DNA from 2 places in the Streptomyces sp. NPDC051180 genome. Region 1 is predicted to be linked to the other one. Evidence: riboswitches for the same ligand, from Rfam matches in the RefSeq annotation. Region 1 holds a riboswitch; the other holds the start of a gene.
The links. Region 1 has a riboswitch for cobalamin ahead of cobN (cobaltochelatase subunit CobN). Riboswitches for the same ligand answer to the same signal wherever they lie in the genome.

Region 1 (3,200 bases):
GCGGGGGGTGGGGAGTCCGTCCACCAGATAGCCGTCCTCGCCGGTGGCGAGGACCTCGACCCAGTCGCCGTGCGGGTGCCCGCAGCGGCGTGCGCACCCGGAGAAGTGCACGGGCAGCGGCCCCGCCGGCGCGGCGAGCGCGTCCGCCCGGACGTCGGCGAGGGACTTGGCGCAGCCGGGCCGACCCGTGCAGGCGGTGACCCCCGCCCCCGGCGCCCCGGGCCGGGTGACGAACCCCTGGCGCTCCAGCTCCCGCAGCCGCTCCGCGGCGGTCCCGGGTGTCGGGACGTCCGGGTCCGCCGGGTCCACGACGACCACCCCGCGCCAGGGGGTGAGGCGGAGTTCGGCGGCGGGCGCCAGGGCCCGGAGCTGGGCGGCGGTCAGCCGGCCGAGCGGCGCGAGGACGTGCAGCCCGCCGGGGAGCGCCCCGGGGGCGGGCGGCGGGGAGACGGTGAGCGGCGGCGGTACGGGGACGGGCTCCGCGTCGACTCCGGCGCGGGCCAGGGCCCCGGCCCACTCCGGGACGTGGCCGTCGGGCAGCTCCCGCGGCCGCCAGGCCCCGGTGCCGGCCGCGTCGGCGGCGTCCAGGAAGGCGAGGGCGGCGACGAGGGCGGCCGGGACCGCGTCGGCGGCGTCGATCCGGAAGGCCGCCGGGCCGAGCCGCAGCAGGGCGGTCCCGTCCGGCTCTGCGACCAAGCTCACATCGCCGCCGAGGCCGGCGACCTCGCCGCGGCCGTCGTCGAGGACGAACAGGAACCGTCCCGAAAGGGACGCGGCCCGGGGCTCCGCGCAGAGGGCGGCGTCCAGCCCTCGGGCCCACAACTGCACGTCGGCGTGGCCGAGTCCGCCGAGGCCGGCGGTGGGCGAGGCGATGATGTTGCGGACGCGTTCGTGGGTGGGGGAGGGCAGCAGGTCCGCCGCGGCGAGCAGCTCCGCCAGCCGGGCCCCGCACCCCTCCGGAAGGCCGCGCAGCTCCGCGTTGCCGCGCGAGGTGACGCTGATCCGCCCGTCGCCGAGGGCCTCCGCCGCGTCGGCCAGGACCTGTGCCTGACGGAGCGTCAAACGACCTGCGGGGAGCCGGAGTCGGGCCAGCCGACCGTCGTCGGCCGCGTGCAGGCGCAGCGCCCCGGGGCAGGCGTCGCCACGGTCCCGTATGCGAGGTTCGCCCCGTTCGGGCGTCGGGGGTGGGGTGGGCGGCATGGCGGCGAGCATACCCACGGGAAACCGACCGACCACCGGGTGTGATCCTGCCGACTCCCCGGCCCCCCGACGGCACGATCTACTATGCAGACGGCATGGGGTCCCAGGACCCCGGGGAGGAAGCCCGGTGAGAATCCGGCGCGGTCCCGCCACTGTGAGCCCGTACCGGCCGCGCCTCGGCACGACCCGGAACGAGTGAGTCAGGAACTCCCGCCATCCACACGACCACCCGGGGCGCGGACAACCCCGAGGAAGGGCCTGCGCACGCCATGCTTCTGCTGCTGTCGCACTCCGACACCGACCTGCTCAGTGCCCGCGCGGCGAACGCCGGGACCGCAGGCGGCCCGGTGGAGTACCGCTTCGCCAACCCCGCCCGCCTTCCCCTCGCCGACCTGCCCGGCCTCCTCGACGACGCCGAACTCGTCGTCGTCCGCCTCCTCGGCGGGCTCCGCTCCTGGCAGGAGGGGCTCGACGCGATCCGCGCCACCGGAAAGCCGCTCGTCGTCCTCAGCGGCGAACAGGCCCCCGACGCCCAGCTGATGGAGACGTCCACCGTCCCCGTCGGCGTCGCCACCGAGGCCCACGCCTACCTGGCGCACGGCGGCCCCGCCAACCTGGAGCAGCTGGCCCGCTTCCTCTCCGACACGGTCCTGCTCACCGGCCACGGCTTCGAGGCCCCGGCCGCCGCCCCCACCTGGGGCCCGCTGGACCGCACCCCGCGCCGCACCGACGGCCCGACCGTCGCCGTGCTCTACTACCGCGCCCACCACATGAGCGGCAACACCGCCTTCGTCGGCGCCCTCTGCGACGCGATCGAGGACGCCGGCGCCCGCGCGCTGCCGCTGTACGTCGCGTCCCTGCGCGCCCCCGAGGCCGAACTCGTCGACACCCTGCGCACCGCCGACGCCATCGTCACCACCGTCCTCGCCGCCGGCGGCACCAAGCCCGCCGAGGCCCAGGCCGGCGGCGACGAGGAGGCGTGGGACGCGGGCGCGCTCGCCGCGCTCGACGTGCCGATCCTCCAGGCGCTGTGCCTCACCGGCTCGCGGTCCGCGTGGGAGGAGAACGACGAGGGCCTCTCCCCGCTGGACGCCGCCAGCCAGGTCGCCGTGCCCGAGTTCGACGGCCGGCTCATCACCGTCCCGTTCTCCTTCAAGGAGATCGACGAGGACGGCCTGCCCGCCTACGTCGCCGACGCCGAGCGCGCGGCCCGCGTCGCCGGGATCGCGATCCGGCACGCCCGGCTCCGCCACATCCCGAACGCGGAGAAGAAGCTGGCGCTCGTCCTCTCCGCGTACCCCACCAAGCACTCCCGCATCGGCAACGCGGTCGGCCTCGACACCCCCGCCTCCGCCGTCGCCCTGCTCCGCCGGCTGCGCGAGGAGGGCTACGACTTCGGACCGGAGGAGGACCTCCCCGGCGTGGTCTCCGGCGACGGCGACGAGCTGATCTACGCCCTGATCGAGGCCGGCGGCCACGACCAGGACTGGCTCACCGAGGAGCAGCTCGCGCGCAACCCGGTCCGCATCCCCGCCGCCGACTACAAGCGCTGGTACGCGACCCTGCCCGAGGAGCTGCGCACCCACGTCGAGGAGCACTGGGGCCCGGCGCCCGGCGAGATGTTCCTCGACCGCTCCCGCAACCCCGAGGGCGACATCGTCCTCGCCGCGCTGCGCCGCGGGAACCTGCTGGTCCTCATCCAGCCGCCGCGCGGCTTCGGCGAGAACCCGATCGCGATCTACCACGACCCCGATCTCCCGCCGTCCCACCACTACCTGGCCGCCTACCGCTGGATCGCCGCCCGCGCCGAGGACGGCGGCTTCGGCGCCGACGCCATGGTCCACCTCGGCAAGCACGGCAACCTGGAGTGGCTGCCCGGCAAGAACGCCGGACTGTCCGCCGCCTGCGGCCCCGACGCCGCCCTCGGCGACCTGCCGCTCGTCTACCCCTTCCTCGTCAACGACCCGGGCGAGGGCACCCAGGCCAAGCGCCGCGTCCAC
Region 2 (3,200 bases), on a different contig from region 1:
CGGCGAGCCCCGACTGCAGGCGCTGCGCCCGGTCGAAGGCCCTGACGAAAGTGGTCGCGCCGAGGCCCGCCAGCGAACGCCAGGTCGCGGCCCGGCTGGTGTGCCCCAGCCGGGCCGCCTGCGCCTGCCGGATCCTGGCCAGCGAGTCGAGCAGCAGGAAGATGATCCGGTACATCACCAGGGCCACGTCCACCACCGGCGCCGGCACCCCCGCCCGGACCAGCCGGGGGAGGACGTCGGACACCGGCGTCGTGAACGCGAACAGCAGCACCCCGAGCGAGGCCGACGAAGTACGCAGCAGCAGCTCGACCGCGTGCGCCGGGCCGTCCGGCGCGAGCGCCACCGGCCCCCGGGCCCCGCCCACCTCGAAGAGCAGCGGAACCGCGCCCGTGACACAGAAGCCGAGCGGCACGCGGAACGCCCGCCACAGCTGACGGCCCGCCACGCCGGCCGGACCGAGCAGCACCCCGAGCGTGGCCGCCGCCACGAGCACGGCGCCCGGCCACGGCGGCAGACACACCGCGCACAACGTCAGACCGAAGCCGAGCAGCGCCTTCTCGGCGGGATGGCGGGCACGCCAGCGGCTGCCGTGCGCCGCCGCGTCGATGGGCAGCATCGGCGGCTACGCGTCCCGGCCGGGGACGGGGGCGTCGGCTCCGGCGGCACCGTCCTTGCCCGTGTCGCCCGCGGAGCGCTTCTCGGCGGCCCGCTGCTCGCCGTCGCCCGCGGCCGACGCGGCCCGCGCAGCGCCCTGGCGACGGCCGCGACGCAGACCGAAGTAGTACGCCAGGACGCCGGCGCCCAGTGCGGCCTGGAGGGCGAACAGGGCAGACTCGATCTCCCCGGAAGGAGGTTCGTACAGGGGGCTGAACCAGGGCTCGTAGTCCGGGTGGAGCTCGGTGATCGCGGTCTCCGCCTCGGCGTCGGCCCCGGTGAAGGGCTCCTCCTTGTGGTCGCCGAGGCCCAGCACGAGCGGCAGCACCGCGAGCGCCGCGACGGCGAGGAGCAGAAGGGCGTTGATCCTGGTGTTCCGGCTGATCCTGCTCATCGTGCGGCCGCCTCCTCGTGGCGCTCGGCGGACCGCGGGGCGAGGACGCCGAGACGGGTCAGCTCGCCCTTGCTCGACTGGGTCAGCAACCGCATCACGAGCACGGTCAGCAGGCCCTCGCTCACCGCCAGCGGGATCTGCGTCACGGCGAAGATGCCGCCGAACTTGGCCAGCGCCCCCGCGATGCCGCTGCCCGGGTCGGGGAAGGCCAGCGCCAGCTGCACACTGGTCACGCAGTACGTCGAGAGGTCGGCGACGAACGCGCCGAAGAAGACGGCGACCATCAGCGGCGCACCGAACCGGCGCACCAGCCGGTAGGTCCCGTACCCCGCCCAGGGCCCGACGATCGCCATCGAGAACGCGTTGGCGCCGAGCGTGGTGAGGCCGCCGTGGGCGAGCAGCAGGGCCTGGAAGAGCAGGGTGATCGTCCCCAGGACCGCCATGATCGGCGGCCGGAACAGGATCGCGCCCAGGCCCGTGCCGGTCGGGTGGGAACAACTGCCCGTCACCGAAGGCAGCTTGAGCGCCGACAGGACGAACGTGAAGGCGCCGGAAGCGCCGAGCAGCAGGGTGGACTCGGGGTTCGCGCGCACCTCGCGGGTCAGGGAGCGCACCCCGTGGACGACGAACGGGGCGGCCGCGACGCCCCAGGCGGCGGCGTGCGCAGGGGGAAGGTACCCCTCGGCTATATGCATGGTCGGAAGACCCTCTCCAGCACCTCGTGGATGGACAACGCACCCTGGCCGGTCTCCTGGCTGACGGTCATGCCGTCCGACTCCGCCTTCCCACACCGCGGCGGTCTCCCGTCGCGGTCCAGTGGCTTCCCCGAGGGTGTTCCCCGCGGAGGTGGAGCCGGACCTCCCGATCACAGTGGCGAGGGCCGCACCGGTACTGCACCGGTTTCCCGTACACCAAGGCCCTGCGACATTAGTGCGTTGACCAGGTACATCACAACACGGTCGCCACCCGGTGCGGCCTCTCCGTCACTCCGCGCACCCGCCGCCGGAGGTCACTCCTTGCGGTAGGAGTACGCCTCCGAGGCCGCTGCCGCCACCGCGTCGAGGTCCCCGCCGGCGCTCGCCGTCACCAGCGCCGCCACCGCTCCCTCGACGAACGGCGCGTCCACCAGACGGGATTCCTCCGGGAGTTCGTCGCCCTCGGCGAGCAGCGCCTTCACGGTGAGCACGGCGCTCCCCAGATCGACCAGGAGCGCCACCCCCGCCCCGCGGTCCACGGCCTGCGCCGCCGCCGAGATCAGCTCCGCGCTCGTCCCCAGCCCGCCGTCCGGCAGGCCGCCCGCCGCAGCCAGCGGCGCGAGGTCCCCGCCGCCCGCGAGCCCCGCGGCCAGCTCGGCGACGGCCGCCGCGACCGCCGAGCTGTGCGAGACGAGCACGATACCCACGGGCGCGGCCCCGCCCCCCGCCGGGCTCACGACGCCTCCCCGGCGCCGTGCCCCTCCCCGACGCCCCGGTCCGCGGCGCTCGCGTTCCCGGACGCCGGGTTCCCGGCCGACAGGCCCTCGGCCGCCGCCGTCTCGGCGAGCGCGGCGAACAGCAGGGCCGACGACGTCGCCCCCGGATCCTGGTGCCCCGTCGAGCGTTCGCCGAGGTAGCTGGCCCGGCCCTTGCGCGCCCGCAGGGGTACGGTCGCCAGCGCGCCCTCGTCCGCGGCGGCGCGGGCCGCCGCGAACGAGGTCCGCAGGCCCTCCACCGCCGGAGTCAGCGCGTCCAGCATGGTCTTGTCGCCCACCTGGGCACCGCCCAACCGGGACACGGCGGCCACCCCGGAGTCCAGCGCCTCCGCCAGCCGCTCCCGGGTGACCCCCTCGTCCTCGCCCAGGGTCTTCCCGGCGCTCCGCAGCAGGGTTCCGTACAGCGGGCCCGACGCGCCGCCGACCGTGGAGATCAGCTGTCGCCCGGCGGCGGTGAGCACCGCGCCGGGCGTCGCCGGCGGCTCCTTCGCCAACAGGTCCGTGACCGCGGCGAAGCCGCGCCTGAGATTGGCGCCGTGGTCGGCGTCCCCGATCGCCGAGTCCAGCTCGGTGAGCCGGTCCGCCTCCCGGTCGACGGCCCCGGCGACCGCGTCCAGCCAGCGCACCAGGAACGCGGCGCCGAAGGTCTCCGTCATGCCCGCTCCCTCGTCCGTACCCACC

Region 2: it holds a riboswitch for cobalamin, as region 1 does, so the genes downstream of both, AB0424_RS01795 (energy-coupling factor ABC transporter permease) here and cobN (cobaltochelatase subunit CobN) in region 1, are expected to answer to the same signal.

Annotation. Positions count from the first base shown of each region.
Region 1 is NZ_JBFBBC010000003.1:117,021-120,220, reverse strand. It holds gene AB0424_RS07250 (cobalamin biosynthesis protein CobG) at 1-1,200, opposite strand, end outside; cobalamin riboswitch at 1,281-1,432, shown strand; gene cobN (cobaltochelatase subunit CobN) at 1,470-3,200, shown strand, end outside.
Region 2 is NZ_JBFBBC010000001.1:404,140-407,339, forward strand. It holds gene cbiQ (cobalt ECF transporter T component CbiQ) at 1-616, opposite strand, end outside; gene AB0424_RS01790 (energy-coupling factor ABC transporter substrate-binding protein) at 623-1,039, opposite strand; gene AB0424_RS01795 (energy-coupling factor ABC transporter permease) at 1,045-1,743, opposite strand; cobalamin riboswitch at 1,772-2,007, opposite strand; gene AB0424_RS01800 (PTS fructose transporter subunit IIA) at 2,058-2,450, opposite strand; gene dhaL (dihydroxyacetone kinase subunit DhaL) at 2,477-3,175, opposite strand.